4 regions of the Diaphorobacter sp. LR2014-1 genome follow, and region 4 is predicted to be linked to each of the others. Evidence: predicted binding sites of a transcription regulator. Region 4 holds the regulator's gene; each other region holds the start of a gene.
The links. The regulator sigma-54, encoded in region 4, starts transcription at its own class of promoters, with help from an activator protein. The targets are predictions, from matches to a motif close to TGGCANGNAANCTGCTTT.

Region 1: a site for sigma-54 is predicted at 1,268-1,285, ahead of BV908_RS22890 (pilin). Genes of this name have one in related genera too.
Region 2: a site for sigma-54 is predicted at 6,368-6,385, ahead of BV908_RS09890 (CmpA/NrtA family ABC transporter substrate-binding protein). Genes of this name have one in related genera too.
Region 3: a site for sigma-54 is predicted at 1,586-1,603, ahead of adh (aldehyde dehydrogenase). Genes of this name have one in related genera too.

Annotation. Positions count from the first base shown of each region.
Region 1 covers NZ_MTBE01000001.1:394,002-401,895, reverse strand. The annotation lists gene BV908_RS01845 (tetratricopeptide repeat protein) at 1-704, opposite strand, end outside; gene BV908_RS22890 (pilin) at 788-1,207, opposite strand; gene BV908_RS01835 (FHA domain-containing protein) at 1,551-2,186, opposite strand; gene BV908_RS01830 (Stp1/IreP family PP2C-type Ser/Thr phosphatase) at 2,291-3,106, opposite strand; gene BV908_RS01825 (TerC family protein) at 3,390-4,073, opposite strand; gene sucD (succinate--CoA ligase subunit alpha) at 4,229-5,122, opposite strand; gene sucC (ADP-forming succinate--CoA ligase subunit beta) at 5,142-6,302, opposite strand; gene argC (N-acetyl-gamma-glutamyl-phosphate reductase) at 6,478-7,410, shown strand; gene dprA (DNA-processing protein DprA) at 7,622-7,894, opposite strand, start outside.
Region 2 covers NZ_MTBE01000010.1:23,941-31,834, reverse strand. The annotation lists gene BV908_RS09915 (efflux RND transporter periplasmic adaptor subunit) at 1-1,334, opposite strand, end outside; gene BV908_RS09910 (DUF937 domain-containing protein) at 1,709-2,377, shown strand; gene BV908_RS09905 (CBS domain-containing protein) at 2,557-2,994, shown strand; gene BV908_RS09900 (ABC transporter ATP-binding protein) at 3,171-3,974, opposite strand; gene ntrB (nitrate ABC transporter permease) at 3,971-4,912, opposite strand; gene BV908_RS09890 (CmpA/NrtA family ABC transporter substrate-binding protein) at 4,947-6,191, opposite strand; gene BV908_RS09885 (ANTAR domain-containing protein) at 6,523-7,143, opposite strand; gene BV908_RS09880 (branched-chain amino acid ABC transporter substrate-binding protein) at 7,304-7,894, shown strand, end outside.
Region 3 covers NZ_MTBE01000015.1:39,870-47,763, reverse strand. The annotation lists gene BV908_RS12015 (Na/Pi symporter) at 1-1,370, shown strand, start outside; gene adh (aldehyde dehydrogenase) at 1,662-3,185, shown strand; gene adhP (alcohol dehydrogenase AdhP) at 3,281-4,312, shown strand; gene BV908_RS12000 (DUF779 domain-containing protein) at 4,334-4,735, shown strand; gene BV908_RS11995 (sigma-54-dependent Fis family transcriptional regulator) at 4,847-6,850, opposite strand; gene BV908_RS11990 (NAD-dependent protein deacetylase) at 6,921-7,805, opposite strand; gene sbcB (exodeoxyribonuclease I) at 7,815-7,894, opposite strand, start outside.
Region 4 covers NZ_MTBE01000024.1:22,104-29,997, reverse strand. The annotation lists gene BV908_RS15370 (PsiF family protein) at 1-195, opposite strand, end outside; gene argS (arginine--tRNA ligase) at 321-2,024, shown strand; gene BV908_RS15360 (SPOR domain-containing protein) at 2,037-2,663, shown strand; gene BV908_RS15355 (thiol:disulfide interchange protein DsbA/DsbL) at 2,722-3,372, shown strand; gene lptA (lipopolysaccharide transport periplasmic protein LptA) at 3,546-4,205, shown strand; gene lptB (LPS export ABC transporter ATP-binding protein) at 4,229-4,981, shown strand; gene BV908_RS15340 (RNA polymerase factor sigma-54) at 5,034-6,611, shown strand; gene BV908_RS15335 (thioesterase family protein) at 6,615-7,058, shown strand; gene BV908_RS15330 (THUMP domain-containing protein) at 7,055-7,894, shown strand, end outside.

The DNA.
Region 1 (7,894 bases), on a different contig from region 4:
TTTTTAGGTGGCGCGTCGGCACGCATGCGGTGCAAAAAGGCTTCAACCACTAGGAGGAGTAGTGGCAGTAAAGCGCCATTTTCTTTGGACAGTACGGCGAGCAATGTGCCCAGACCAGCACTCATCGTCATCAATGCATAAGCGGCCAGCGGGCGGTGCCGATCTGGCTGCATCAGCCACAAGCGCCCTTTCAAATAGCCCACCATACCGGCCAGCATGAACAGGCCGCTGAGAATGGTCATGCGCTGCACCACGTACAGCGTGGTCGATACCCAATAGGGGTGCAGCATCCACAGGCCAGCAGCCACTACAGCAATCCACGCGGCGCGCACCTCCACAAAACGCACGGCACACAGCAGCAAATAGGTGGCCCAAGCCAACAACAGGCCACACAATAAATGCAGGCACAGATTGGTGTATTTAAAAGAAGCGGCAACACTGGGCCACGTGTTGTCGTCAATCAAAAAGCTAAGTAAGGATAGAGGGCGGCCAGTAGGGCCAGACCAGCCGCTAAGAATATAGCTCTTTAGGCTTGTCCAATCATGCACTCCACCAACATCACCCAAGGCTTTAAGGTTGGGCTCATCATCAAACAAAAATGGCCCAATCAAGCCATGCCAATAAGCCACCAACGTCGCAACAAAAAAAATAACAAACAACACACTTGGTGTTATTTTTTCATGAAATACCCTCATGGATTGCATGTGAATATTAGGTGTTGGCAATTGGAAAGAACCCGTCAAATAAAAAGCCCACCGAAGTGGGCTTATTATCGCATCGTTAATAATTAACGGCAGTTAGAAGGACGATATTTTGCATTCACCGTACCACCCTTGCAGCTCCATTGCACACCACCAGCGCTCGTACTTGGGCTCAGTTCAAGTTTGGCATCATCAGTAACTTTATTGTTGTAGGTAATTGTGATCTTGCCATTCGCAACTTCCACCGATTTCACTGCATTACCTTTGATAGCGGTGGCGGCAGCTAATCCTGCAGATGAATTATTTGAGGGGAAATTGCCTTGCGACGAGTAATACTCCGTCACAGAAGCTTTGGCTCCGCCAGCCAGCGTCAGGCCCTCGGACACATGGGTACGCTTGGTGTAATCCTGGTAAGCAGGCAGCGCAATGGCCGCCAGAATGCCGATGATGGCCACCACGATCATCAGTTCGATCAGGGTGAAACCTTGTTGCAGGGTACGCTTCATAAATCCTCCTCGGAATTAGGTAATAGCCCCCGCAGAGGAATCCTGCGGGTTGAGAAAACTTGAGCAGCTTCTGTGCCAACATCAGAATGCAACCAAACGTTGCAGCGCGCGACATTTTTCACCAGTTTCCTAGGCCCCGCAAAGGAAAAGTCTAACCAATCGGTCACACGTCGACACATTTGTCACCCCAAGGTGTTCTACGTGGAGAACTACGCAATTCGGTCTGTTAGAGGCAGCGCGGCATTCTGCGACCCGCGGCAGCACCCTTTCTCCCATCAGGCGCTAACGGCTTTTAAAAGCGAAGCGCTAATGATCGCCACACTACCGTTGCCCTCTGCACGCTCTAGCCTTGCACAAACTCCATCTCGGTACTGGCCAGCGCGATGCGGTCGCCATTTTTGAGAGTTATGGGGTCCACTCCAATGGGCGTACCGTTCAGGAACGGAAAGTCCCCACCCTCCACATGGGCCAGCACGAAGCCGCTGTGCCGCTTGGTGATGGATGCCACGGCGACGCCGGGCTTGCCAATGGTGGTAACCACTTTTGTCAGAGCCACCTCACGGCCGGCGGCGGGGCCGTTCATCACCCGTACGGCGGCGCTCAGCACGACTGGCACAGGGGCCGCAGGCTTGGCCAGCGGCGGCAGCATGCCCGGCTTGAAGACCATCGTCTTCTCATAGTCGTGACCAGGCTCTTCGTGCAGGAAGCGGATTTTGTACTTCCCCAATTCCACCGTGTCGCCGTTGCGCAAAGGCTGTCGCTTGATGGCCTTGCCATTGACATAGGTGCCGTTGGTGCTGCCCAGGTCTTCCACTTCTACATCGTCCCCATTCATGAGGAAGACCGCATGTTCACCACTGACGGCAAGGTTGTCGATGACCACGTCGTTGTAGGGGCGGCGGCCTACCGTTGTGCGTTCCTTGGTGAAGGTAACTTCCTTGATGACAACTCCATCGATCGACACGACCATTCTGGGCATGATCACTTTTCCTTATCCAAACAACTTAGCTAGTAGAGGGAAGTAGCAATTTCCGGGCACAGGCAAACGAAGCCCTGGCGGTCGGGCTGAGCTTGGCGGAAGGGTCACGAGGTGCGCAGCAGGCGCGCCATGAGGCCGCCGCGTTTTTTGGGGTCCTGAGCGAGTTGCGTTTGCGCCAGCACTACGCTGATGTTGTCCCGCCCTCCCATGGCGTTGGCCATGGCCACCATGCGCGCCGCTTTATCTTGTAGCGCAATGGGCATCCGCGCCAGTTCGGCCAAATCTGTGTCACTCAACATATCTGTCAGCCCGTCGGAGCAAAGAATGAACAAATCACCGGGCTCGACAGGAAACTCGTTGATTTCTATGTGCACGGACACATCCACCCCCAGCGCCCTTGTAACCAGGTTGCGCTGCCCCGAAACGGCGGCCTGTGCCGGCGTGAGCAGTCCCAGGTCGATCTGCTCCTGCAACCATGAGTGATCGCGCGTGATCTGCCGCAACAGGCCCTCGCGCCACCGGTAACAGCGCGAATCGCCAATGTGGCCGAGAATGAGCCGGTCGTCACGGAACACACCGACGACCAGCGTGGTACCCATCCCCAGGTATTGGGGATTGGACATCGAGGCGCCGAGGATCGCGTGGTTCGCATTGTCCACACAGGCCTCTAACGCATGCCGCACATCCGAAGGCGATGCCGCGGAGCCGTCGTCCTGCAGCCAGCGGACCATCTCGGTGCCGATGTAGGTGATCGCCATCCCGGCAGCCACCTCGCCCGCGTTGTAACCCCCCATGCCGTCGGCCAGGATGACCATCTGCGCCGTCTCATGGATGGCCACAGCGTCTTCGTTGTTGGAGCGCACCCGCCCCGTGTCCGTCAACGCGCAGAATTCGTAGCTCAGCATCGGCAGAGGTTTCATAGGAGACTCCCGCGATACGCTTCACGCGAAGGCGCTGAACATGCGGTTGAGGATGGAATAGCTGCTGATCCCTCACACAACGGCATTGCGGGACTGCGCATCATAGTCGAGGCGCACGGGGCAGCAGATCCACTATTGCATAGAACGCGTGCAAGTCAGGCCCGTTGACGTGTCTTGCAAAAGAGGCCCTACCCGGCCTTTTCTGCCTGCCATTTTTGCTACTTCATGGACATGTCCGTCAGGTCGCGGCACATTCCCGTCGCACTGCCGCGTGCCAAACTTTTCAGGCCTGCCGTGGCTCGCCGCGGGATTGCATCAGCTTGCCCACCATCACCACCAGCATGGCGCCCGCTATGGCGGCTGCGTAGTGGAGCCACGGGTGACCCATCGCGTAATCGTGGAGCAAATTGTCGTTGACGATGGTCTCGCCTCCCACCCAACCAATCAGCGCGGCCCCCAGCGTGACGATGACGGGAAAGCGCTCCATGAGCTTGATCATCAGGGTGGAGCCGAAGATCACCAGCGGAATGCTGATGGCCAACCCCAGAACGAGCAGCACCATGTTCCCCTGGGCCGTCGCCGCAACGGCTATGACGTTGTCCAGGCTCATCACCAAGTCGGCAATCAGGATGGTACGGATGGCCGCGAACATGCCCCCGGTGGATTTGGATGCGCCGTCATCTTCCTCCTCGTCCGTGAGAAGTTGATAACCAATCCACAGCAGCAGACAGCCCCCGACGATCTGCAGGAAGGACAGTTGGAGCAGCTTGGCCGCCACTACCGTCAATACGATGCGCAGCACCACCGCCGCGCCGGAGCCGAACATGACGGCCTTCCTCTGCTGCTGCGGAGGCAGCGAACGCGCCGCCAGGGCAATGACGACAGCGTTGTCGCCCGACAAAATGATGTTGATCCAGACGATCTTCACCAGGCCGATCCAGAAATCGGCATTGCTCAAGTACTCCATTGATGGCTCCAGTGTTATGAATCGAAAACGCCAGCCTGGGTCAACCAAGCTGGCGTTTCTTTTGTGTTGGAGCTGTCAGTGTAGAGAGGGTAGACCCTCTCGCGCGTGCGTAGTTTTGCGTAACCTGGCGCGCTACACCGCGCCAGGCTCGCGGATTACAGCAGGCCCTTGAGCAGGCGACCCATCTCGGAAGGATTGCGGGTAATGGTGAAACCGCACTCTTCCATGATGGCCAGCTTGGCGTCGGCTGTATCGGCGCCGCCGGAGATCAGCGCACCCGCATGGCCCATGCGCTTGCCCGGAGGAGCGGTCACGCCTGCGATGAAGCCCACGATGGGCTTCTTCATATTGGCCTTGCACCAGCGGGCAGCTTCTGCCTCGTCGGGGCCGCCGATCTCGCCGATCATGATCACGGCGTCGGTGTCAGGATCGTCGTTGAAAGCCTTCATCACGTCGATGTGCTTGAGGCCGTTGATCGGGTCGCCGCCGATGCCGACGGCGGACGACTGGCCGATGCCCAGTTCGGTCAACTGTGCCACGGCTTCGTAGGTCAGCGTGCCGGAACGGCTCACCACGCCCACACGGCCCTTCTTGTGGATGTGACCGGGCATGATGCCGATCTTGATCTCGTCCGGCGTGATCAGGCCAGGGCAGTTGGGGCCCAGCAGCAGCGTGCGCTTGCCGCCGGCGGCTTCCTTGGCCTTCATCTTGTTGCGCACTTCAAGCATGTCGCGCACGGGAATGCCTTCGGTGATGCAGATCGCCAGGTCCAGGTCGGCCTCGACGGCTTCCCAGATGGCGGCGGCCGCGCCCGCGGGCGGCACGTAGATCACGGAGACGGTAGCACCGGTTTCCTTGGCGGCATCCTTGACCGACCCAAAGATTGGAATGTCAAAAATCTTCTCGCCGGCCTTCTTGGGGTTCACACCTGCCACGAAGCAGTTCTTGCCGTTGGCGTATTCCTGGCACTTTTCCGTGTGGAACTGACCGGTCTTGCCGGTGATGCCCTGGGTGATGACCTTGGTGTCTTTGTTGATGTAGATCGACATGTTTTATCTCCGGGCCTGCTTAACGGACGGCTTCGACAATCTTCGTGGCGGCTTCCGCCATGGTGTCGGCGCTGATGATGGGCAGGCCGGATTCGGCCAGCATCTTCTTGCCCAGCTCTTCGTTCGTGCCCTTCATGCGCACGACCAGCGGCACCTGCAGGTTCACGGCCTTGCAGGCGGTGATCACGCCGGTGGCGATGGTGTCGCACTTCATGATGCCGCCGAAGATGTTGACCAGAATGCCCTTGACCTTGGGGTTCTTGAGCATGATCTTGAAGGCTTCGGTGACCTTCTCGGGGGTGGCACCGCCGCCCACGTCCAGGAAGTTGGCCGGCTCGCCGCCGAACAGCTTGATGGTGTCCATGGTGGCCATGGCCAGGCCGGCTCCGTTCACCAGGCAGCCGATGTTGCCGTCCAGGGAGATGTAGGCCAGGTCGAACTTGGAGGCCTCGACTTCCGCCGGATCTTCCTCATCCAGGTCGCGCAGAGCCACGATTTCCGGGTGACGGAACAGCGCGTTGGCGTCGAAGTTGAACTTCGCGTCCAGGGCCATCAGGTTGCCCTTGGAGTCGCAATTCAGCGGGTTGATCTCGACCAGGGACGCGTCGGTGTCCATGTAGCACTTGTAGAGCTTGGCGAACAGGTCCACCGCCTGGTCCACCGAAGCGCCCGTCAGGCCGATGGCTGCGGCCACCTTCTTGGACTGCTCGGGCGTGATGCCGGTCAGGGGGTCGATCATCTCGGTGATGATCTTCTCGGGGGTGGAGTGGGCCACTTCCTCGATGTCCATGCCGCCTTCGCTGGAGGCGATCAGCGCCACTTTCTGCGTGCCGCGGTCGGTAACCAGGGACACATACAGTTCGTTCTTGATGTCGGCGCCGTCTTCAATGTACAGGCGGCGCACCTTTTGCCCTTCAGGGCCGGTCTGGTGCGTGACCAGCTGCATGCCCAGGATCTCGCTGGCGCGTGCCTTCACGTCATCAATGGTCTTGGCCACCTTCACGCCACCGCCCTTGCCACGGCCACCGGCGTGGATCTGGGCCTTCACGACCCACACGGGGCCGCCGAGCTTTTGTGCGGCTTCCACGGCTTCTTGCACCGTGAAAGCGGGGATGCCACGCGGGACGGGCACGCCGAAACTGCGCAAGATTTCCTTGCCTTGGTATTCGTGAATCTTCATGAGGTCTCTCTCAGGGGAAGGATGGTGTTTGTACCCGTTCTGCCGAAGAGCGGAAATACAGCCGCATGCTCGGGAATGGCAGCCGGTAAATGTATCATGCTGCGACGCACCATTGATGTGGATATAACTTACGCCCCCGGCCCCACCCCTGGGCCGGCCCTTGCAGGAGCTACTGATGTCCAAGGTCTTTATTGATGGCGAGGCAGGCACCACCGGCCTGCAGATTCGTGAGCGCCTGCAGGCCATGCCCCAGGTCGAGTTGGTCAGCATCGCCCCCGAACTGCGCAAGGACGCCGCCGCCAAGCGCGCACTGATCGCCGGTGTGGACCTGGTCGTGCTGTGCCTGCACGACGATGCCGCGCGCGAAACGGTCGCGCTGGTGGACGCCATCACTGCCGAGACCGGCCGCGCCATCAAGATCATTGATGCCTCCACCGCCCACCGCACGGCGCCGGGCTGGGTGTTCGGCTTTCCCGAACTGGCGCCCGGCCAGTTGGATGCCGTGCGCAGCGCCACGCGCGTATCCAACCCCGGCTGTTATGCCACCGGCGCCATCGCCCTGCTGCGCCCGCTGGTCGACGCCGGCCTGGTGCCTGCCGACCACCCGCTGGCGCTGCCGTCGGTGAGCGGCTACTCCGGCGGCGGCCGTACGATGATCGAGGCCTACGAGCAAGGCCAGGCGGCGCCCTTTGAGCTGTATGCGCTGGGCCTGTCGCACAAGCACCTGCCGGAGATCCTGAAGTACACCGGGCTCACGCGCCGCCCGATCTTCATCCCCTCGGTGGGCAACTTCCGCCAGGGCATGCTGGTGCAACTGCCGCTGCATCTGGACCTGCTGCCCGGCCAGCCGAAGGCGGCGGACCTGCACCACGCACTGGCGGCCCATTACGCCAAGAGCAATACGCCCGAGCAGTGGGTGAAGGTGCTGCCGCCCACCGAGGACGGCAAACTCGATGCCCTCGCGCTCAACGACACCAACCAGTTGGAACTGCGCGTGTTCGCCAATGAGAGCTACCGCCACGCCGTGCTGGTGGCGCGCCTGGACAACCTGGGCAAGGGCGCGAGCGGCGCCGCGGTGCAGAACCTGCGGTTGATGCTCGGGCTATAACATCAAAAAACATAGCTGTCTGCGCTTATTTCATCCAGGTTTCAACGGAAAAATCCTTTGAAATGGATGTACAGCAAGCGCGAACAGCTCATTTTTATATAGCAAACACGTGCCCGTACCGCGCCGGCTGATCCGCCGGCCGGTCAAGGCCACGCGGCAAGCCCCTTCCCCGCAGGCGTGCGCCGCGAAGCACGCACTGCCGTCGCTGCTTTCAGGCCTGCCCCACGCGCTGGAACAGCCCGCCGGGCAGGCGCGCGACACGCCCCTCCAGTTCCAGCTCCAGCAGCCGTACCTGCAGCGTGGCGGCATCCAGCCCCGTGCGCGCCACCAGTGCGTCCAGCCCCAGCGGATCGAACCCCAGCGCATCCAGCACACATTGATACGACGGCGCGAGGGGCTCCTCGGACGCGGGCTGTTTCGCGGGGATGGCGGCTGCCGGCGCATGCCAGCGCAGTTCTTCCAGCACATCCTGCGCCGACTCCAC
Region 2 (7,894 bases), on a different contig from region 4:
GATGCGCCGGGGCGGGCGGTGATGTCCACGCTCTGGCCCGCCGCGGGGGTGGCGCTGGCGGCGGGTGCTGGCGCCGCGGCGGCCGGGCCCTTCTTGGTGTTCAGGTCCACCACCTGGGGCGCCACCTTGTCGCCGGGCTTGATGCGTTGAAAGCCATCCACCACCAGGCGCTCGCCGGGTTGCAGGCCGCTGTCCACCAGCCAGCGGTTGCCCAAGGCGCGCGCCAGTTCCACGGGGCGCTTCTCGACCACGTTGTCGGCGTTGACCACCAGCACGCTGGCGCGGCCCGTCAGGTCGCGGTGCACGGACTGCTGCGGGATCAGCAGCGCGTCGCTGGCCAGGCCCGTGGGCAGCAGCGCCTGCACGTACATGCCGGGCATGAGCACGCCGTCGGGGTTGGGCACCACGGCGCGCAGCGTCACCGTGCCCGTGGTGTCGTTGACGATCACGCCCGCAAATTGCAGCCGGCCTTCGTGCGGGTAGTCGCTGCCGTCGTCCAGCCGGATGCGCACGCGCATCTGGTTGCCGTCCACCTTCTGGTAGCGGCCGGCCTCCCAGTCGCGCTTGAGCTGTACCAGCTCGGTGCTGGACTGGGTGAAGTCCACGTACATCGGGTCCATCTGCACGATGGTGGTGAGCGCATTGGCCTGGTTGGCTGTCACCAGCGCGCCAGGGGTGACGCTGGACAGGCTGATGCGTCCGGCGATGGGCGCCTCGATGCGGCTGTAGCGCAGGTTGATGCGCGCCGTCTCCAGGTTGGCGCGGGCCACGCCCACGTCGGCGCGGGCCTGCGCGGCCGCGGCCTGGCTCTCGTCATAGGCCTGGCGGCTGATGGCGTCGATCTTGACCAGTTCGGCATTGCGGCGCGCATTGGCCTCCTGCGTGCGCGCCGTGGCCTCGGCGCGGGCCAGGGTGGCCTCGGCGCTGGCCTCGGTGGCGCGCAGCGGGCGGTCGTCGATCTGGTACAGCGGCTGGCCCTTGCGCACCAGCGCACCCTCGGTGAACAGGCGCTGCTGCACGATGCCCGAGACCTGGGGGCGCACCTCGGCGGTCAGGTAGGCGCGGGTGCGGCCGGGCAAGGTGGCGTCCAGTTGCTGCGCGCGCGTTTGCAGGGTGACCACGCCCACGGCGGCGGGGCCCTGTGGCTCGGTGGCTGGCGCGTCCTTGCCGCCACAGGCCGCCAGGCCCAGCGCCAGGGCCAGGCCAGCCAGCCGCTGCGCGAGCGCGCCGTGACGGGCCGCAGAGGTGCACGAGGGGGAAAAAGCGGGTGAAGCGGAAAGACGGGGGGCGCGGGCGGGGCGCTCAATGGGCGCGGGTGTCGTCGCGTGGATCATGGGGCGAAGGCGCAAGGTCTGGAAAGGGTGGCGCAGAGCAGGAAAGCGGGGCCTGGAAGGGCGTCGCAGGGCGCTCCGCTCTGCAGGCACGCGTTGCACTTTCGCACATTGACGGCAAGGCTGCCGTGGTAGCAGCGATTCTTCATGCTTCTTTACAAGGCATTGTCAAAGGGCGTCGCGCGCCGCAGAGCCCCCACCGGCAGGATGTGGGGGTCAGCTGCTGGCGTTAAATCGGCGCTTGAGGCTTGGGTGTTCAGCGCCTAAAGCTATGTAAATGATAGCTATCGACATGCAGCGAAGCCGTGCAGCGCCTACCATGTACGCCTGACGCGGCTGCCGTGGCCGCGCATCACCGCCTGAAGGAGTTGCCTGCCATGAATACTTCCACTTCCGCATCGACCCCGCTGCTGACCCAGCAGCTTTTGCAGCACCTGCAGGGGGCGCCGCTGCAGCAGATGGCCCAGCGCCTGGGCACCGACATCGCCCAGACGCAAAGCGCCGTGGAGATGGCCCTGCCGCTGCTGCTGGGTGCCCTGGGGCGCAACGCCGAGGGGCCGCAGGGTGCGCAGTCGCTGATGGGGGCGCTGCAGCGCGATCACATGGACGCCGCGGCACCTGCGGCGCAGGGCATCGGCGGCCTGGACCTGGGCGGGCTGCTGGGGTCGGTGCTGGGCGGCGGCATGGCCGGCGGCGCCGGGCAGGGCGGCGATGCGGGCGCCATCCTGGGCCATATCTTCGGCGGTGGCCGCGAGAGGGCCGAAGCCGGCCTGGGCCAGGCCAGCGGATTGGGTGCGAACGCCGGTCAGCTGCTGCAGATGCTGGCGCCCATCGTCATGGCGTTCCTGGCGCAACGGGTGCGCAGCGACGGGCTGGACGCGGGTGGCCTGGGGCAGGTGCTGGGCCAGGAGCGCGCCCAGGTGCAGCGCACGGGCGCGCCCGGCGGCGATCTGCTGGGCAGCCTGCTGGACCAGGACGGCGACGGCCAGGTGGGCCTGGGCGACCTGTTCAAGATCGGCGGCAGCCTGCTGGGTGGGCGGCGCTGAGCGCAGCGGCTCAGGCCGCGCCTGCAGCTTCCAAAAGCATAGCTGCACTCGCCCGGCCCGTGGGCGCTGCGACCACCTGGTTGCAACAAATTTTGAACCCGGTTGCGCGCCCGCCCTGGTTCGGCGGACACTGTGGGCGCGTGTTCGGTTTCGTTCCATCCACAGCCAGGGAGGCAGCCATGACGACTGTTGCAGAAATCCTCAGAACCAAAGCCGATGGGCAGGTCCATGCCGTCGAACCTTCGGACACCGTGCTCACCGCGCTGCGGCGCATGGCCGACAAGGGCATCGGTGCGCTGCTGGTGATGGAAGGCGATCAGATCGCGGGCATCTTCACCGAGCGCGACTACGCCCGCAAGATGGTGCTGTTGGGCCGCTCCTCGGGCGACACCCCGGTGAGCGAGGTGATGACGCGCGCGGTGCGCTTCGTGCGGCCCGCGCAGAGCGCCGAGCAGTGCATGGCGCTGATGACAGAAAACCGGCTGCGGCACCTTCCGGTGGTGGAGGGCGGGCGCGTGGTGGGGCTGGTGTCCATCGGCGACCTGGTCAAGAGCGTGATTTCGGAGCAGCAGTTCATCATCGAGCAGATGGAGCTTTACATCACGGGGGTGCGGTGACGGTGTTCCGGGCGGGCCTGTGCCGATCGGGGCGCGGGCTCTGTGAAGCCCTGCGGTGTGAGTTTCTTCGTCGCTGGCCGGGACTCGCCCCGGCCAGCGGCATGAAACCCAAGGGCAAATGATCAAAAACAATAGCTGCCAGCGCTTACCCAGCAAGCGCTAGAGCCCAAAAACCCTCAAGCCGCTCTCTCCACGTGCCCCTGCCGCGTGTAGAGAAAGTCGATCACCGCCTTGCGGCACTGCAGGTACCGCGCATCCTCCGCCAGCGCCACCCGGTTGCGCGGGCGTGCAATGCCCACGTCCAGCACCTCGCCAATGGTGGCGGCGGGGCCGTTGGTGAGCATCACGATGCGGTCGGACAGCAGCACCGCCTCGTCCACGTCGTGCGTGACCATGACCACGGTGCTGCGCGTGCGCGCCACGATCTCCAGCAGCTCGTCCTGCAGCCGTGCGCGCGTGAGCGCGTCCAGCGCGCCGAAGGGCTCGTCCATCAGCAGCACCTGGGGCTCCATCGACAGCGCGCGTGCGATGCCCACGCGCTGCTTCATGCCGCCCGATATCTCGCCGGGGCGCTTGTGCGCGGCATGGGCCAGGCCCACCAGTTCCAGCGCGGCGTGGGTGCGCTCCTTCAGCCGGGCCTTGGACTCGCGCGCGCCGAACACGCGTTCCACGGCCAGGTGCACGTTGCCTTCGCAGGTCAGCCAGGGCAGCAGCGAGTGGTTTTGGAACACCACCGCGCGCTCGGGACCGGGGCCCTTGATCTCGCGCCCGGCGCAGATCAGCGCGCCGGCGGTGGGCGTGGTCAGGCCCGCGATCAGGTTCAGCAGCGTGCTCTTGCCGCAGCCCGAGTGGCCGATCAGTGCCACGAATTCGCCCCGGGCGATGGCCAGATCGATGCCGCGCAGCGCGGGAAACACGCCCTTGGCGGTGCGGAAGGTCTGCTCGACCCCCTGGATCTGCAGGAATTTTGCGTCGCTCATGATTGCACCTCCTCGAACGTGAAGGCCGTGGCCAGCCGGACCAGCGCCCATTCCAGCAGCAGGCCCACGCCGCCGATGACGAAGATGGCCACCAGGATGTTGGTGACGTTCAGGTTGTTCCACTCGTCCCACACCCAAAAGCCAATGCCCACGCCGCCGGTGAGCATCTCGGCCGCCACGATCACCAGCCAGGCCGTGCCCACGGCCAGGCGCACGCCGGTCAGCATGTAGGGCAGAACCGCCGGGAACAGGATGGTGGTGGCGATCTTCCATTCGCTCAGGTTGAGCACGCGCGCCACGTTCATGTAGTCCTGCGGCACGCGTTGCACACCCACGGCGGTGTTGATGACCATGGGCCAGATGGAGCAGATGAAGATCGTCCAGATGGCGGCCGGGTTGGCGCCCTTGAACACCAGCAGGCCGATGGGCAGCCACGCCAGCGGCGAGACGGGCCGCAGCAGGCTGATGACCGGGTTGCACATGCGCGAGAGGAACGCGAAGCGCCCGATCACGAAGCCCGCCGGTATGCCCACCAGCGCGGCCAGGCCGAAGCCCACGGCCACGCGCTGCAGGCTGGCCAGCACGTTCCAGCCCACGCCCTGGTCGTTGGGGCCGTTGCGGTAGAACGGGTCGCTGAAGATCTCCACCGCCTGCGCCCAGGTCTGCAGCGGGCCAGGAATGCTCTGGCCCGTGGTGGCCGAGACCACGGCCCACAGGCCCAGCAGCAGGCCCACGCCGCACAGCGGCGGCAGCACGGCCAGCCAGAGGGCGTTCCAGCGCTGGCGCGCGTCGCTGCGCGGGGGTGGGCTGGCAGGCCCTGAGGCTTTTGGGCCTGCAGCGCTTGTGGGATGAGTGCTGGCAGCTATCGGTTTGGGAGCATCGGACGCGCCGGCCGGCGCTTGCGGCTCCAGCGGGCTGTGAAAGACGGCACTGACCATGGTTTCTCCTGGTGGGGGTGGGGCGATCGGGGCGTCAGGCCTTGAGCTTGAAACCGTCGGCGTACTTCGCGGGGTCCTTGCCGTCCCAGACCACGCCATCCACCAGCTTGTGGCTGCGCATGTCGCTCGCGGGCAGGGGGGCCTTCGCGGCCGTGGCGGCTTGGCGGTACACGTCGGTGCGGTTGATGGCCTTGGCCACGCCCAGGTAGTCCGGGTGGTCCTTGAGCAGGCCCCAGCGCTTGTGCTGGGTCAGGAACCACATGCCGTCGGACAGGTAGGGGAAGTTCACCGCGCCGCCACCATAGAACTTCATGTGGTCGGGGTCGTCCCAGGTCTTGCCCAGGCCGTCCTGGTAGCGCCCCAGGATGCGCTGGTTGATGGCGTCCACGCTGGTGTTCACGTAGGCCTTGCCGGCGATGGTCTCGGCCATCTGGTTCTTGTGGGCCAGGCTTTCGTCGATCCAGCGGCTGGCCTCCAGGATGGCGGCCGTCACGGCGCGTGCGGTGTTGGGGTACTTTTGCACGAAGTCGGCGGTCGTGCCCAGCACCTTTTCTGGGTGGTCCTTCCAGATCGCCTGCGTGGTGGTGGCGGTGATGCCGATGCCGTCCATGATGGCGCGGTGGTTCCAGGGCTCGCCCACGCAGAAGCCGTCCATGTTGCCCACGCGCATGTTGGCCACCATCTGCGGGGGCGGTACGGTGATGACCTTGGCGTCCTTCAGGGGGTGGATGCCGTGCGCGGCCAGCCAGTAGTACAGCCACATCGCATGCGTGCCGGTGGGGAAGGTCTGCGCAAAGGTGTACTCGCGCCGTTCCTTGGCCATCAGCTGGGCCAGGCCTGCGCCGTTGACGGCCCCCTTGTCGGCCAGCTTGCGCGACAGCGTGATGGCCTGGCCGTTGTGGTTGAGCGTCATCAGCACGGCCATGTCCTTCTTGGGACCGCCCACGCCCAGATGCACGCCGTAGACCAGGCCGTAGAGCACATGGGCGAAGTCCAGCTCGCCGTTGACCAGCTTGTCGCGCACGCCGGCCCAGCTGGCCTCCTTGGTGGGGATGATCTTCACGCCGTACTTCTGGTCGATGCCCAGCACCGATGCCATGACCACGCTGGCGCAGTCGGTGAGGGGGATGAAGCCGATGCGCACCTCTTTCTTCTCGGGGGCGTCCGAGCCCTGGGCGTGCACCAGGGCACGCAGCGCGGGGCTCACGCCCACGGCGCCCACGGTGGCCGCCTGCAGCACGGTGCGTCGGGGGATTCGGGTGTGGAGCAGATCGGTCATGCAAGAGTCCTTTGGGGTCGTCAAAAAAGCAGTGCAGCAACGGAAAAAGGCGTCCTCACGCCGCGCGGCCGGCGCATGTGCGCTGTCCGGGCGGGTGGGGACGCCTTTGTCCTGGGAGCCTGGCCCTTCCGCCGTTGGAAGGGCCTGGTGCGTGACCAGCGGTGGTCACAAGGCCTATTGCAAGCGGTGTGCCATCTCTGGGGTTGCTTTCATTTTGATAGCTGTCTGCGCTTGATGGTCGGGCGTTCCAGCCCCGTTTTGTTTGAATGCTTCATGGCCGTGCGGCGCGGCATCGGATGCACCGCATTTGTGCAATGCACAAACCGGCGCATCAACCCAGCAAATCGGCCGCGTCCAGCATGCGCTGCGCCACCTCGGCCAGGCGCAGGCCGCGGTCCATGGCGGCGCGGCGCAGCCGCTCGTAGGCCTGCTGCTCGGTCAGGCCCTGGCGCTGCATCAGCAGGCCCTTGGCGCGGTCGATGGTCTTGCGCTCGTGCAGGGCGGTGCGTGCCTGCGCCAGTTCGGTGCGCAGCGCCTGTTCGTGGGCAAAGCGGGCCAGCGCCACCTCCAGGATGGGGCGGATGCGCTGCGGTGCCAGGCCCGTGACGATGTAGGCCGTCACGCCCGCGGCCAGCGCGTCCTTCACGTGGCGCGTGTCCTCGTCGTTGGTGAACATGACGATGGGGCGGGGCGCCTCGCGCGTGGCCATCACCACATGCTCCAGCGCGTCGCGCGCCTCGCTTTCGGCGTCCACGATCACCAGGTCGGGCTGCAACTGGGCCAGGCGCTCGCCCAGGAACATGTCGCCCGGCAGCGTGGCCACGAGGTTGAAGCCGTTCTCCAGCAGCCCGATGCGCAGCGCGCGCGAACGCTCGGCCTGCAGCGCCGCGTGCGCGTCGCCGTCGGCCGCCAGGTCCGGCGCCACCACCACGATCCGCAGTTGTTCAGTCATGCCGCAGGCGCCAGCAAGAAATACGCCACACCCGCCCCGATGCGTTGTGGAAGATTGCCGAAACGCGCCGGTTGGGGCCGCGGGCAATCCCCCTGGCGCGGGCGGCATCCTTTCGCGAACATCCTGTCACATATCCACATGAATGAGAGAGGAGTCGACTGTGCAGCAGGGAATCAAACGACGCGGTTTTTCCGCCAGCCTGGGGCTGGCGGCGTTGGGAGTGGGCGGGTGGATCACGGGATGCAGCAAGGTGCCGGACACCATCAAGATCGGTGTGGCGCAGCCCTTGTCCGGCCCCTTGGCGGGTCTGGGGCAGGACCTGCTCAATGGCGTGAAGCTGGCGGTGGACGAGATCAACCGATCCGGCCTGAACGTGGACGGCAAGCGCGTGACGCTGGAGGTGGTGGCGCAGGACGACCGCGCGGACGCCGCTTCGGGCAAGGCGGCTGCGCAGCAACTGCTGGAATCGGGCGTGGTGGCCGTCATCGGGCACCTGAACTCGGGCGTGAGCCTGGAGACCGCGCCCATCTATGCCGCCAAGGAGGTGCCGCAACTCATCATCTCCACCAACCCGCGCATCACGCAGCTGGGGCTGGCCACCACCTTCCGCATCGTCGCCAACGACAACCTGCAGGCGCGCGCCATCGGGGCGTTCGCGGCCGCGCAGCTCAACGCCGATGCCTACGCGGTGGTCGACGACGGCTCGCCCTACGGCAAGGGACTGGCCGAGGGCGCGGCCGCGCAGTTGCTG
Region 3 (7,894 bases), on a different contig from region 4:
CCGATGCCTTCGCCCTTCCGTTCATCGGCATCGGCATGGCGCTGCAAATCACCGGCAGCGGCACGCGGCGCGGGGCGCTGGGCCAGGCGGTGGCGGGGTTCGGCGTGCTGTTCCTGGGTATCGAACTGCTGCGCCAGGGCTTCACCGGGCTGGGTCCGCAGGCGCTGCCACCGCTGTCCAGCGACCTGCAGGGCCTGGCGCTGGCAGTGCTCATCGGCCTGGGCATGACGGTGGTGCTGCAGGCCTCGTCGGCCACGCTGGCGGTGGTGCTCACGGCCGTGGCGGGCGGCTCGCTGGCGGTGGAAGTGGGCGCGGGCGTGATCATCGGCGCCAACGTGGGCACCACGCTCACGGGCATCCTGGCCGCCATCCACGCCACGTCCAACGCGCGGCGCCTGGCGGCGGCACACGTGCTGTTCAACGTGGTGACGGCCGCGGCGGCCCTGGCGCTGCTGTCGCCCCTGCTCGCGGCCATCCACCACCTGGGCGTATGGCTCACGGGCGAGGGAGACGCAGTGACGCAGTTGGTGATCTTCCACACCGCGTTCAACCTGCTGGGCGTTCTGCTCATGTGGCCGCTGTCGGGGCCGCTCGCGCGCTTTCTGCTGGCACGCTTTCGCTCGGCGGACGAAGACGTGGCCCGTGCGCAGTTCCTGGACCACAACGTGGCCGCCGTGCCCGCGCTGGCCCTGCAGGCGCTGCGCCGCGAGATGGCGCGCGTAGGCCACCTGGCACTGCAGCTGGCGTCGGATGCCACCCGCATGGCGCCCGTCGCCCTGCCCTGGCAACCGGCCGGCGCACAGGCCGCGAGCCAGCTCACGCGCCAGTTGCAGGCGCTGGAGCAGCTGCAGCAGCAGGTGGGCGCGTTTGTGAGCGACGTGAGCCGCCAGCCGCTATCGCGCGACGTGGCCGACCAGATGCCCGAGCTGCTGCGCATTGCGGGCTACTACGACACGCTGGCGCGTGTCATGCACCAGGTGGGCCAGCAGGCGCTGCGCGTCACACACCCCGCAACGGTGTCGCCCACCACGCCCGAAGGCCACCCCCTGGCCGCACTGCCCCTGGCCTTCACCGCGGCGCTGGATTTCTTTGCTGCCGCTGATCCCAAGGCCCACGACCTGGACCAGGTGAACACCGCACACGCCGTGTTCGACGCGGCGTACGAAGCCGCCAAGGCCGCCGTGCTGCGCGCGGGTGCCCAGGGCTTGCTGGAAGTGACGGCCGCGCACGAGTGGACGGGCCTGCTGGGCGACCTGCGCCGCGCCGTGGAACAGGCCCACAAGGCCGCGCAGCATCTGGCGGCCCTGCCGCGTCTCAAACCCACCCCGCCCGCCAACGGCCCCACAGGCGGCACACCCGGCGCCGAGTGATCCGCGGGAGTAGATCAGGCAAAAAGTGCCTGAAACACCCTTGCATACTGCGCTGGAAGCTATATAAAGCATAGCAATCTGAGCACATCCGTACGGCTGCACTCCCAACGGGTGTTCCGTCATGGGCCGACGCACTGTTGCGTTATGGCACACGGCTGCGCCGCTGCGGCACAGCCGCGGCACGTCCCACCGCCCCCTTCCCTCTGTCGCCGTGCTGGCACGGCGCTTGCACTGAGGCACTGCCGCCGCCGCATCGGTGGCATTCCTTCATAAGCACTCAGGAGACACCACATGAACATGGCCGAAATCGCCAGCCTTGGCATCGCCAACCCCTACAAGCAGCAGTACGGCAACTACATCGGCGGGCAGTGGGTGGCGCCCGTGGACGGGCAGTACTTCGAGAACATCTCGCCCATCAACGGCCAGAAGTTCACGGCCGTGCCGCGCTCCAACAGCAAGGACATCGACGCCGCACTGGACGCCGCGCACAAAGCTAAGGCCGCATGGGGCCGCACCTCGACCACCGAGCGCGCCAACATCCTGAACCGCATCGCCGACCGCATGGAGGCCAACCTGCTGCAGATCGCCGTGGCCGAGACCATCGACAACGGCAAGCCGCTGCGCGAGACCATGGCAGCCGACATTCCGCTGGCCATCGACCACTTCCGCTACTTCGCCGGCGCGGTGCGCGCGCAGGAGGGCGGCATCAGCGAGATCGACGCCGACACCATCGCCTACCACTTCCATGAGCCGCTGGGCGTGGTCGGGCAGATCATTCCGTGGAACTTCCCCATCCTGATGGCGGTGTGGAAGCTCGCCCCCGCGCTGGCTGCGGGCAACTGCGTGGTGCTGAAACCCGCGGAGCAGACGCCCGCCTCCATCCTGGTGCTGATGGAGATCATCGGCGACCTGCTGCCGCCGGGCGTGGTCAATGTGGTCAACGGCTTTGGCCTGGAGGCCGGCAAGCCGCTGGCCTCCAGCAACCGCATCGCAAAAATAGCCTTCACCGGCGAGACCACCACGGGCCGGCTGATCATGCAGTACGCCAGCCAGAACATCATCCCCGTGACGCTGGAGCTGGGCGGCAAGAGCCCCAACATCTTCTTCGAGGACGTGATGTCCGCCGACGACGGCTTCTTCGACAAGGCGCTGGAAGGCTTTGCGATGTTCGCGCTGAACCAGGGCGAGGTCTGCACCTGCCCCAGCCGCGCGTTGATCCAGGAATCGATCTACGAGCGCTTCATGGAGCGCGCGCTCAAGCGCGTGGCCGCCATCCAGCAGGGCCACCCGCTGGACAAGAACACCATGATCGGCGCCCAGGCCTCGCAGGAGCAACTGGAAAAGATCCTTTCTTACCTGGACCTGGGCAAGCAGGAAGGCGCCCAGTGCCTCATCGGCGGCGCGCGCAACACCGCCCTGGGCGGCGACCTGGCCGGCGGCTACTACGTGCAGCCCACGGTGTTCAAGGGCCACAACAAGATGCGCATCTTCCAGGAAGAAATCTTCGGCCCCGTGGTCTCGGTGACCACCTTCAAGACCGAAGAAGAGGCGCTGGAGATCGCCAACGACACGCTCTACGGCCTGGGCGCGGGCGTGTGGAGCCGTGATGGCGCGCGCGCCTTCCGCATGGGCAAGGGCATCCAGGCCGGGCGCGTGTGGACCAACTGCTACCACCACTACCCCGCGCACGCCGCGTTTGGCGGCTACAAGCAGTCGGGCATCGGCCGTGAGAACCACAAGATGATGCTGGACCACTACCAGCAGACCAAGAACCTGCTGGTGAGCTACACCCAGCAGCCGCTGGGCTTCTTCTAAGCCCATACAGCGCCCCCACTGGCCGTCCCAGCGGGGGCGGCTGGTGCACGGGGGCTCCCCTTGCGTTCATTTGCACAGAGAAGGAGGTTTATCCCATGCCAGCCAAGACAATGAAAGCCGCCGTGGTCCGCGAGTTCGGCAAGCCGCTGACGATCGAAGAGGTGCCCGTGCCCACCCCCGCCGCCGACCAGATCCTGGTGAAGATCGAGGCCTCGGGCGTGTGCCACACCGACCTGCACGCCGCCGAGGGCGACTGGCCCGTCAAGCCCAATCCGCCCTTCATCCCGGGGCATGAGGGCGTGGGCTTCGTCGCCGCCGTGGGCGCCAACGTCAAGCATGTGAAGGAAGGCGACCGCGTGGGCGTGCCCTGGCTGCACTCGGCCTGCGGCTGTTGCACGCACTGCCTGGGCGGTTGGGAGACGCTGTGCGAGTCGCAGAGCAACACGGGGTATTCGGTCAACGGCGGTTTTGCCGACTACGCGCTGGCCGACCCCAACTACGTGGGCCACCTGCCGAAAGACGTGGGCTTCGTGGACATCGCCCCCGTGCTGTGCGCCGGCGTGACCGTGTACAAAGGCCTGAAGGTGACCGACACCAAGCCCGGCGACTGGGTGGCGATTTCCGGTATTGGCGGCCTGGGCCACATGGCCGTGCAGTACGCCCGCGCCATGGGGCTGAACGTGGCTGCGGTGGACGTGGACGACGACAAGCTCGCGCTGGCCCGCCAGCTGGGCGCCAGCGTGACGGTGAACGCGCGCGACACCGACCCGGCCGCCTTCCTGCAAAAGGAGATCGGCGGCGCGCACGGCGCGCTGGTCACGGCCGTGTCGCCCAAGGCCTTCGAGCAGGCGCTGGGCATGGTGCGGCGTGGCGGCACGGTGTCGCTCAACGGGTTGCCGCCGGGCAACTTCCCTCTGCCCATCTTCGACATGGTGCTGCGCGGCGTGACCGTGCGCGGCTCCATCGTCGGCACGCGTCTGGACCTGCAGGAGTCGCTGGACTTCGCCGCGCGCGGCCAGGTGAAGGCCACGGTGCGCACGGAGAAGCTGGAGAACATCAACGACGTGTTCGCGCGCATGCACAAGGGCCAGATCCAGGGCCGCGTGGTGCTGGACATGGCGGCCTGACGCCGCGGCACAGGTAACGCCATGACCACGCCAGCGCCGCCCGCCACCCGCGTGTCGGCCACGCCCGAGGCCACGGCGCTCATCAAGCGCTTGGTGGCCCAGCACGGGCCGCTGATGTTCCACCAGTCGGGTGGCTGCTGCGACGGCAGCGCGCCCATGTGCTTTGCCCGCGGGGAGTTCCTGCTGGGCGATGCCGACGTGCTGCTGGGCGAGATCGCCGGGCAGCCGTTCTACATGAGCCGCTCGCAGTTCGCGTACTGGGAGCACACGCACCTCCTCATCGATGCGGTGCCGGGCGGCGGGGGCATGTTCTCGCTCGAAGGGCCCACGGGCATGCGCTTTCTCACGCGCTCACGGCTGTACACCGACGAGGAATGGGCCGCCATCGAAGCGCTGGGGCCGCCGCCAACGGGCGGCCAGTGACGCTGTTCTAGAGTTGCTCTTTATTTAATAGCTACTCGCGCTGTATCGGCGGCGTTTTTCAGGTCAATTTCGACTAAATCGCCCGCCCAACCAGCGCAAAGCGCTCCTTTTTCAGGAGCGACACGACTGCGCGCGCAGGTAGCGGTACACCGTGTTGCGCGACACGCCCAGCGCGCGCGCGGCGGCGGAGACATTGCCCGCGTGCGCATCCAGTGCCTGCTGCAGCGCATGGGCCGCCACATCGCCCAGCGGCCGCACGCTGGCCGGGGCCGGGGCCGCGGCACGCGCGCCGTCCGCTGGCGGCACCGCTGGCTGAGAGAACGCCTGCGCCACCACGCGGCCCTGCTGCGCCAGCGCCTCGCATTCCTCCAGGAAGTCCTCCGGCAGGTGCGCGCACGTGATCGCGTCCGCGCCCTCGGCCAACAGCGCCGCCGTGCGCAGCACGTTGGACAGCTGGCGCAGGTTGCCCGGCCAGGCGTGGGCGGCGAACAGCGCCATCACCTCGGGCGCCACCGGTATGGGGCTGTCCGCGTCGGGAGAGTCATGCTGGGCGCGCAGCAACCGCTGCACGATCACCGCCAGGTCCGTGCGCTCGCGCAGCGCAGGCAGTCGCACTACCAGGCCGTTCAGCCGGTAGTACAGGTCGTCTCGAAACTGGCCGTCGGCCATCATGGCGCGCAGGTTGCGGTGCGTGGCACAGACCACGTTCACGTCCACCTCGATTTGCCGCGTGCTGCCCAGAGGCGCCACGCTGCGCTCCTGCAGCACGCGCAGCAGCCGCGCCTGCATGGCGAGCGGCATGTCGCCAATCTCGTCCAGGAACAGCGTGCCGCCGTGCGCCTGCACGATCTTGCCCACGCTGCCCTTGCGCCGCGCGCCGGTGAAGGCGCCCTCTTCGTAGCCGAACAGCTCGGCCTCGATCAACGACTCGGGAATGGACGCGCAGTTCACCGCCACGAAGGGCCCCCGCGCGCGCGGGCCGTCGTTATGGATGGCACGCGCCAGCAGCTCCTTGCCGGTGCCCGTCTCACCCAGGATCATCGTGGGCACGCCACGCCCCAGCAGCCGCGTGACGCGCTCGATCACCTGCGCCAGCTGGGCATCGCCCGTGTCCAGGTAGCGCAGGCTGGACAGGCCCGGGGCCGCAGCAGGCCGCGCGCGCGGCGGCGGGGCCGCGGCCGGGCCGTCCGGGCACACCGGCAGCGTGACGCCGCCGCGTGGCGCAAACTCCACCTGTGCGTGCACCGACACGCCTGCCGGCAGTTGCAGCGCCAGCAGCGTGGGCACCGAGCGGCGCGCATGCTCCAGCAACGCGCCCATCGACAGGCCGAACAGCGAGGTGAAGGTGTGTGCCGCCAGCGCCGGTCCCGACAACCCCAGCTGGAACTGCGCGCTGCGGTTGGCCGCCAGAAAGCGCCCCTGCGGGGTGAACGCCGCCAGCCCTTCCATGAGCGTGCCCAGGAACTCGGCGCGCGCATGAAAGCGCAGGCGCACGGCATCCTCGTACACCTTGCCGAAGAGGTGGTTCTCCACCATCGCGGCGGACATGCGCACCAGCGCCAGCGTGTGGGCGCTGTGGCCGCGGCGGTCGCCGCTCACGTCCAGCGCGCCGAGGATCTGCCCCTGCGGATCCAGGATGGGAGCGCATGAACAGGTGAGGAACTGGTTGGCTTCCAGGTAATGCTGGCGCCCGTTGATCTGCACCGCATCGCCCAGGGCCAACGCCGTACCAATGGCGTTGGTGCCCTTGCTGCGCTCCGACCAGCCCGCACCGGGCTGCAGGGCCACGCGGCTGGCGCGATCCAGGAAGGCATCATCGCCCTCGGCATGCAGGATCACCCCCTGCGCGTCGGTCAGCATCACCATGCTCTGCGTGCCGCGCAGCTGCTGCGCCAGGGTTTCCATGACGGGGCGCGCATGGGCGCACAGGGCCTCGTTGCGTGCCACGGTCCAGGCCAGGGTCTGGCGGTCCAGCAGGTGCAGGTCGGCCTGCTCATGGGGCTGCAGCCCGAACGACTGCGAGCGGGCGTGGGCCTGGGCGACGACGCCTGCCGTGGTCAGCGCCAGCGCGGCACCCGCGGAAGGATGCGCGCCGGGCGTTGCGGTGCGGTGCATGGTGTCTCCTATGCAAGCTATGCGCTGCACGGCACGCGGCCAGGCGGCGCTTTGGGACCGCACGATAGCATCAACGGCCGCTGACGAGCCCAGCAACCGCGGCGGGCACGCTGGCATGGGGCTGCGCCCACGCGTGGGCCAACGCCTGCAGGGCAGTGCCTGCGTCCTGCTCCAGCTTGAGCGCCAGCAGCCCGTCGGCCCGTGTACGCCCCTGGTTGACCGCTGCCACGGGCAGGCCGGCATCGACCGCCGCCTGCACGAACCGGAAGCCCGAATACACCATGAGCGACGAGCCCACGACGAGCACCGCGTGCGAGCGTGCCAGCGCCGCGCGCGCGGCCTCCACACGCTCGCGCGGCACGCTCTCGCCAAAGAACACCACGTCGGGCTTGAGCAGGCCGTTGCCGCAGTGCGCGCAGGAAGGCACATCGAAGCCGCCGAAGTCCCGTCCGTCCAGATCGGCGTCCCCATCGGGCGCGGCGCCGGCCTGCAGCGCCACCCATCCAGGGTTGCGCCGCTCCAGTTCGTGTTGCAACGCGGCACGCGGCGCACGCATGCCGCAGTCCATGCACAGCACGGTGTCGATGCGCCCGTGCAGGTCCAGCGTGCGCTGGCTGCCCGCTGCGCTGTGCAGGCCGTCCACGTTCTGGGTCAACAGCAGTTCGATACGGCCCGCCGCTTCCAGCGCAGCCAGCGCACGGTGCGCAGAACCGGGCTGGGCGCGGCCCATCACCCGCCAGCCCAGCAGGCTGCGCGCCCAGTAGCGCCGGCGCGTGGCTTCATCGCCCATGAAGGCCTGGAAGGTGACGGGCTGGGGGCGCTTCCATTCACCGTTGTGGTCGCGGTAGTCGGGAATGCCCACCTCCGTACTGCAGCCCGCGCCCGTGATGACGAACAGGCGCGGATGGCGGCGCACGAAGTCAAGCAGCGCGTCAACGTTGGCGGCAGCTTGCATCACAGCCCCTCAGTCCATGCCGGGCGCGATGCTCTCGGCGTAGTCGTACACCGCGCTGAGGATGGCCTCGGTGCGTTCGTCATCGGCCT
Region 4 (7,894 bases):
CTTCATGAAAGCTTTGCGTTCGTCGCCCTTGAGGTTCTTGGCGCCGGCGTCGGCATTGCAGGTCTTCATGCGCGTCTGCTGCGCCGTGGGCGCCTTGGCGGGGGCGGAGGCGCCGGCCGCGGGGGCGTCCGCAGCGTGTGCGGCGAACGAAAGGGCAAAGCCGGCAGCGGCCAACAGGGGAAGCAGTTTCTTCATGTAATGCTCCTGCAAAAAAGGAAAAGGTGAATGCGCCCGCCGGCAACGCAGTGCCCCACGGGCCACCCAGCATAACGCCGGGCGGTCACGAATGGATGACGGGTCGGCCCGTAGAATCCGCCCCCATGCTCTCCGTCAAACAGGAATTGCTCGCGGCGCTGGCCGACGAGCTGGAAAAGGTGTCGCCCGGCGCAGGCAGCCGCGCGGCCTTCGAATCCCCCAAGGTCGCTGCCCATGGCGACCTCGCGTGCACGGCCGCCATGCAACTGGCCAAGCCCCTCAAGCAGAATCCCCGCGCACTGGGCGAACAGCTACAGGCCGCGCTGGAGGCCACGCCCGCGTTCCAAAAATGGGTGCAAGCCATCGAGATCGCCGGCCCCGGTTTTCTGAACATCCGCCTCAAGCCCGCCGCCAAGCAGCAGGTGGTGCACGAGGTGCTGGCGCAAGGCGCGCAATATGGCTACCAGCCGGCGCGCGGCGAGAAAGTCCTGGTGGAGTTCGTCTCCGCCAACCCCACCGGGCCGCTGCACGTCGGTCACGGCCGCCAGGCCGCCATCGGCGACGCCATCAGCCATCTGTACGCCACCCAGGGCTGGAGCGTGCACCGGGAGTTCTATTACAACGACGCGGGCGTGCAGATCGACACCCTCACCAAGAGCACGCAACTGCGCGCCAAGGGCTTCAAGCCGGGGGATGACTGCTGGCCCACCGACGCGGACAACCCGCTGGCCAAGAATTTCTACAACGGCGACTACATCCAGGACATCGCCGACGCCTTCCTCGCCAAGGCCACCGTCCAGGCCGATGACCGCGCGTTCACGGCGAATGGCGATGTCGAGGATTACGAGAACATCCGCCAGTTCGCCGTGGCCTACCTGCGCAATGAGCAGGACAAGGATCTGCAGGCCTTCAACCTCCAATTCGACCAGTACTACCTGGAGTCCAGCCTCTACGCCAACGGCCATGTGGACGCTACCGTGCAGCGCCTCGTCGCCAACGGCAAGACCTACGAGCAGGACGGCGCGCTGTGGCTCAAGTCCACCGACTACGGGGACGACAAGGACCGCGTCATGCGCAAGCAGGACGGCACGTACACCTACTTCGTGCCTGACGTGGCCTACCACATCCAGAAGTTCCAGCGCGGCTTCACCAAGGTGGTGAACATCCAGGGCACGGACCACCACGGCACCATCGCGCGCGTGCGCGCCGGCCTGCAGGCGGCGGACGTGGGCATCCCCCAGGGCTACCCCGACTACGTGCTGCATACCATGGTGCGCGTGGTGCGCAATGGCGAGGAGGTCAAGATCAGCAAGCGCGCCGGCAGCTACGTGACGCTGCGCGACCTGATCGAGTGGACCAGCAAGGACGCGGTGCGTTTCTTCCTGCTGTCGCGCAAGCCCGACACCGAATACACCTTCGACGTCGACCTGGCCGTGGCGCAGAACAACGACAACCCCGTGTATTACGTGCAGTACGCCCATGCGCGCATCTGCTCGGTGCTGCGCGGCTGGCGCGAGGACTACGACGTGGCCGCGCTGCGCGATGTAGACCTGTCGCCGCTGGAAGGCCCGCAGGCCCAGGCGCTGATGCTGCTGCTCGCCAAGTATCCCGAGATGCTCACCGCGGCCGCGGCCGGCAATGCGCCGCACGACGTGACCTTCTACCTGCGCGATCTGGCCGCCGCCTACCATAGCTATTACGACGCCGAACGCATTCTGGTGGACGACGAGGCCGTCAAGCAGGCGCGGCTGGCGCTCGTCGCGGCCACAGCGCAGGTATTGCACAATGGATTGGCGGTGCTGGGCGTGTCTGCGCCAGCCAGAATGTAAGTGACCACTGATATGAAGAAACAGCAACGCGGCGGCACCATCGTGGGCTTCATCCTCGGGGTGATCGTGGGCCTGGGAGCCGCGCTGGCCGTGGCCGTGTATGTGACCAAGGTGCCCGTGCCCTTCCTGAACAAGAGCACGCCGCGTGCGTCCGAGCAGGACGAGGCCACGAAGAACAAGAACTGGGACCCCAACGCGCCGCTGTACGGCAAGAACCCCGTGCGCCCCGCTGCGCCGGCTGCCGCTCCCGCGTCCGACACCGCGACCGCCGCAGCCCAGCCTGCGTCGGGTCCGCGGGCGGCGGCCAGCCGGCCCGGCGCGGCACCGACGTCGGCCGACCCGCTGGGCGACTTGGCCCGCGCCAAGGCCAACGCGGCGCCCGCTCCCGCGACCAGTGCCGATCCTTTCGAATACTTCGTGCAGGCGGGCGCTTTCCGCACCCAGCAGGATGCCGATGCGCAGCGCGCCAAGCTGGCCATGCTGGGCTGGGAGGCGCGCGTCAGCGAGCGTGAGCAGAACGGCCGCACGGTGTTCCGCGTGCGCGTGGGCCCGTTCGGCAAGCGTGACGACGCCGAGTCGCTGAAGGAAAAACTCGATGGCGCGGGGGTGGAGTCCGCGCTGGTCCGGGTGCAGCGCTGAACTTTTGCCCGCGCTGGCGCTCACAACCCTCCATACTGTCCAGGAGTGATCCCAACCTATGAAACGCCGTGAGTTTTCTCTGACCGTCGCCTCCGCGGCCACCGCCCTGAGCCTGCCGCTGGCGGCGCCCGCACTGGCGCAAGGCCGCCAGTTCAAGGAAGGCAAGGACTACGTCAAGCTGGGCAAGCCCGTCGCAACCGAGGCACCTGCCGGGAAGATCGAAGTTATCGAGTTCTTCTGGTACAGCTGCCCGCACTGCAACACGTTCGAGCCTTCGCTGGAGGCCTGGATCAAGTCGGCGCCCAAGGACCTGCACATCCGCCGCGTGCCCGTGGCGTTCAATGCGAGCTTCGTGCCGCAGCAAAAGCTCTACTACGCGCTGGAAGGCATGGGCAAGCTGCCCGAGCTGCATGCGAAGGTGTTCCGTGCGGTGCACGTGGAACGCCTGCCGCTGAACAAGGACGAGCTGATCTTCGACTGGATCGGCAAGCAGGGCGTGGACGTGGCGAAGTTCAAGGAGGTCTACAACTCCTTCACCGTATCCAACCAAGTGCGCAAGGCGTCGCAGCTGCAGGACGGCTACCAGGTCGAAGGCGTGCCCTCCATGGGAGTGGCCGGCCGCTACTACACCGACGGCACCATGGCCGGCAACATGCAAAGCGTGCTGCAGGTGGTGGAGCACTTGGTTGGCGTAGCGCGCAAGGGCTGAAGCTCCCCACCGCCACCAGCGACAAGCGCGCCTATGGGCGCGCTTTTTTCATGCCTGCGCACCGGTTGGCGCGGCGGTATGGCGGCCGGTGGCAGGCCTGTACGGGTTGATGCGATCCACTGCGGCGGCGGCGCGCTTGCGTCAGTACAATGATCGCAAGATTCGTGCCCTCTATGAGAACCCGATTGCCCTTCCTCCTCCTGTCCCGCGCCGCAGCGCTGGCCCTGGCGCTGGCCGCATCGCCGCTGGTGCACGCCGAAAAAGCCGACCGCAACAAGCCCATGAACATCGAGGCGGATGCCCTGCGCCACGATGAGCTCAAGCAGACCAGCGTTTTCACCGGCCGTGTCGTCATGACCAAGGGCACCATCGTGCTGCGCGGCGCGCAGCTGGAGGTGCGCCAGGACCCCGACGGCTTCCAGTACGGTGTGGTGACGGCCGAGCCGGGCAAGCGCGCTTTTTTCCGGCAAAAACGTGACACCGCGCCGGGCGCACCCGACGAGTTCGTCGAGGGCGAGGGCGAGGTCATCGAATACGACGGCCGCGCCGACGTGGTGAAGCTCATCCGCCGCGCCGAGCTGCGCCGCTACCGCGAGGCCACACTGACCGACGAGCTGGCCGGCGCCCTCATCGTCTACAACAACCTCACGGACGTGTTCACCGTGGATGGGCAGAAGACCGCGCCCGCTGGCGCCACTGCCGGCACGCCGGGCGGCCGGGTGCGGGCGGTGCTCGCGCCCAAGGAGCCTGCCTCGGGCACCAGCGCCACGCCGCCTGTGCGCACCGAGCCGCCCGCGCTGCGTACCAGCCCCAGCCTGGACGGCGCGAAGTGAGCGCGGCCTTGGACGATGCGCGCATGAGCGAAGGCGTCAGCCGCCTGGAGGCACTGCACCTGGAGAAGTCCTACGGCAGCCGCAAGGTGGTCAAGGACGTGTCCGTGGTCGTGCAAAAGGGCGAGGTGGTGGGCCTATTGGGCCCCAACGGCGCCGGCAAGACCACGTCGTTCTACATGATCGTCGGCCTGGTGCGCAGCGACGGCGGCCGCATCAGCATCGACGGGCAGGACGTGACGGACATGCCCATCCACCGGCGCTCGCGGCTGGGCCTGTCGTACCTGCCGCAGGAAGCCTCGATCTTTCGCAAGCTCAATGTCGAAGACAACGTGCGCGCGGTGCTGGAGCTGCAGACCGACGAGGCCGGCCGCTCCCTGCCGCGCGCCGAGGTGGAGCGGCGCCTGACCGCGCTGCTGCAGGAACTGCGCGTGGACCACCTGCGCAAGTCGCCTGCACTGGCGCTGTCGGGCGGCGAGCGCCGGCGCGTGGAGATCGCGCGCGCGCTGGCCACGCAGCCGCGCTTCATCCTGCTGGATGAGCCCTTCGCCGGCATCGACCCGATCGCCGTGATCGAGATCCAGCGCATCATTGGCTTTCTCAAGGCGCGCGGCATTGGCGTGCTGATCACCGACCACAACGTGCGTGAGACGCTGGGCATCTGCGACCACGCCTTCATCATCAGCGACGGCCAGGTGCTGGCTCAGGGTACGCCGTCGGACATCGTCGACAACGCGGAAGTGCGCCGGGTGTACCTGGGCGAGCACTTCCGCATGTGAGAGTGATGGGCGACCACGGCGCGATGCAGGACCAGACAGTGGGTTGCAGGCCATGAAGCCCGGCCTGTCGCTGCGCGTCTCGCAGCACCTGGCGCTCACACCGCAGTTGCAGCAGTCGATCCGCCTGCTGCAGCTGTCCACGCTGGAGCTGGCCCAGGAGGTCGAGCAAATGCTCGACGAGAACCCCTTCCTGGAGCGCACGCTGGAAGAGGCCCCGCGCGAGGAGTTCGGCCTGGCCCAGGCCGATGCACCGGTGAGCGAGCAAGACCGAGAAGTCGAAGATGCTATTTATTCAGGAGCTGTCAGCGCAGGGCAGGAAAGCGCTACAAGCCAAAATGATGCAGAAACCTCCACAGCCGAATCCACGGCCGAACCCGCGGACTGGGAAGGCGACGGCTCGGTAGACCTGGCGCCCGACGACAGCGAGTGGGGCGGCGACGCCCCGGCACGCAACGGTGCCGGCGCGGGGAGCGACGACGAGGTGGACGCCACCGAGCTGGCCCGCAGCCAGGAGTCGCTCACGGCCTTCCTGCACCGCCAGGCGCTGGCGCTGCGCCTGTCCGAGCTGGACATGGCCGCGCTGCGCTTCCTCATCGAATCGCTGAACGACGACGGCTACCTGGACGAGTCGCTGCAGGACCTGGCCGCCAGCCTGGCGGGCACCGAAGACCCCGAGCAACTCGATGAATTGGTGCACCGCTTCACAGTCGCGCTGCGCCTGCTGCAAAGCCTGGAGCCCGCGGGCGTGGGCGCGCGCGGACTGGCCGAATGCCTCACGCTGCAGTTGCGTGCGATGGACCAGGACGAAGAGGGCGACCCCGACGTGATCCAGGCCGCGCTGGCCATTTGCGGCCAGCCGCTGGACCTGCTGGCCAAGCGCGACGTGCGCCGCCTGGCGCAGGCCTGCGGCACCAGCGAAGAGCGCACGCGCGCCGCGATGGCCTTGATCGCGCGGCTGGAGCCACGCCCGGGCAGGCGCTTTGCCGACGTGGACCGCAACATCATCGTGCCCGACGTGATCGTCAAGAAAACCGGCCGCGGCGGACAGCAGAACTTCAGCGTGCAGCTCAACCCGGACGTGATGCCGCGCCTGCGCGTGCACGACATCTACGCCGGTGCGTTGCGCGGCGGCCGTGGCGAAGGCCACCAGGCGCTGCAGGCACGGCTGCAGGAGGCGCGTTGGTTCATCAAGAACATCCAGCAGCGTTTTGACACCATCCTGCGCGTGTCGCGCGCCATCGTGGAGCGGCAGAAGAACTTCTTCGTGCATGGCGAACTGGCCATGCGCCCGCTGGTGCTGCGCGACATTGCCGATGAACTGGGCCTGCACGAGTCCACCATCAGCCGCGTGACCACCGCCAAGTACATGGCCACGCCGCAAGGCACCTACGAACTCAAGTATTTCTTCGGCTCGGGGCTGGGCACCGAAACCGGCGGCAACGCCTCCAGCACGGCCGTGCGCGCGCTCATCAAGCAGTTCATCGCGGCCGAGAACCCGCACAAGCCGCTGTCGGACAGCCAGATCGCCGAGATGCTCAAGGAGCAGGGCATTGAATGTGCGCGCCGCACCGTGGCCAAATACCGTGAGGCGCTCAAGATCGCCCCGGCCAACATCCGCAAGGCACTTTGAACCATGGCACGCGTCGTCTTCGACCTTCCCCCGCACTTCGGCTTCAGTACCGAGCTGCAGATCTACATCAGCCATGTCAACCAGGGCGGGCACCTGGACAACGCGCAGTTGCTCAGCCTCGTGTCCGAGGCGCGCGTGCGTTTCTTCAAGTCGCTGGGCTACCCCGAGGCCGACGTGGCGGGCCTGTCCACCGTGGTGGGCGACATCGTGGCGCAGTACAAGTCCGAGGCGTTCCACGGCGAGACGCTGCGCGTGGAGATGACGCCGCAGGACTTCAACCGCTACGGCTTCGACCTCGTCTTCCGGTTGACCGAGAAGAGCCAGGGGCGCGAGATCGCGCGCGGCAAGACCGGCATCGTCTTCATCGACCGTGCGGCCCGCAAGCCCGCACCCATTCCTGAATCCGTGCTCCAGCCATTGCTGCAGCGCGCAGCACAGCCGCAATGAACCAGCTTCAACTCTTTTTGCCCTGCGCCGCTGGCGTGGAGGGCTATCTGGCCGACGAGGTGCACAGCCTCACGGGGCTGGCCGGGCAGGACCTGCTCGTGGGCCGCGCGGGCGTGCTGCTGCGCGCCTCCTGGCGCGACGCGCTGCGCCTGAACCTGCACAGCCGCCTGGCGCAACGCGTGCTGGTGCAACTGGCCGAGCGGCCCTACCGCAACGAGGACGACATCTATGCCGCCGCGGCCGACGTGGCCTGGGAGATCTGGTTCACCCCGCGCCAGAGCTTCAAGGTGGAGGTGACGGCCCAGCACAGCCCGCTCAAGAGCCTGAACTTCGCCGCGCTGCGCGTGAAGGATGCCGTGGCCGACCGCTTCCGCGCCAAGGCCGGCGTGCGTCCCGACGTGCAGACGCAGTGGCCCGACGTGCGCGTGCACCTGCACTTGACCAGCGACCGCGCCCAGATCTACATCGACACCTCGGGCGAGCCGCTGTTCAAACGCGGCTGGCGCGAGGACAAGGGCGACGCGCCGCTCAAGGAAACGCTGGCCGCGGCGATGATCGCCGCCACCGGCTGGGACCCGCATGGCGAGCAGCCGCTGCCGCTGTACGACCCCTGCTGCGGCAGCGGCACCGTGGTCATCGAGGCCGCGCAGATCGCCTGCCGCATCGCGCCGGGCCTGCAGCGGCGCTTTGCCTTCGAGAAGCTATTGCCGCACCAGGCGCATGTCTGGTCTGCTATCAAGGATGAAGCGGCCAGCGCCGTTACCGCGGCTTCGGTGCCGATTTTTGGCAGCGACGTGTCGCACCGCATGGTGGACTTTGCCCAGCGCAATGCCGTG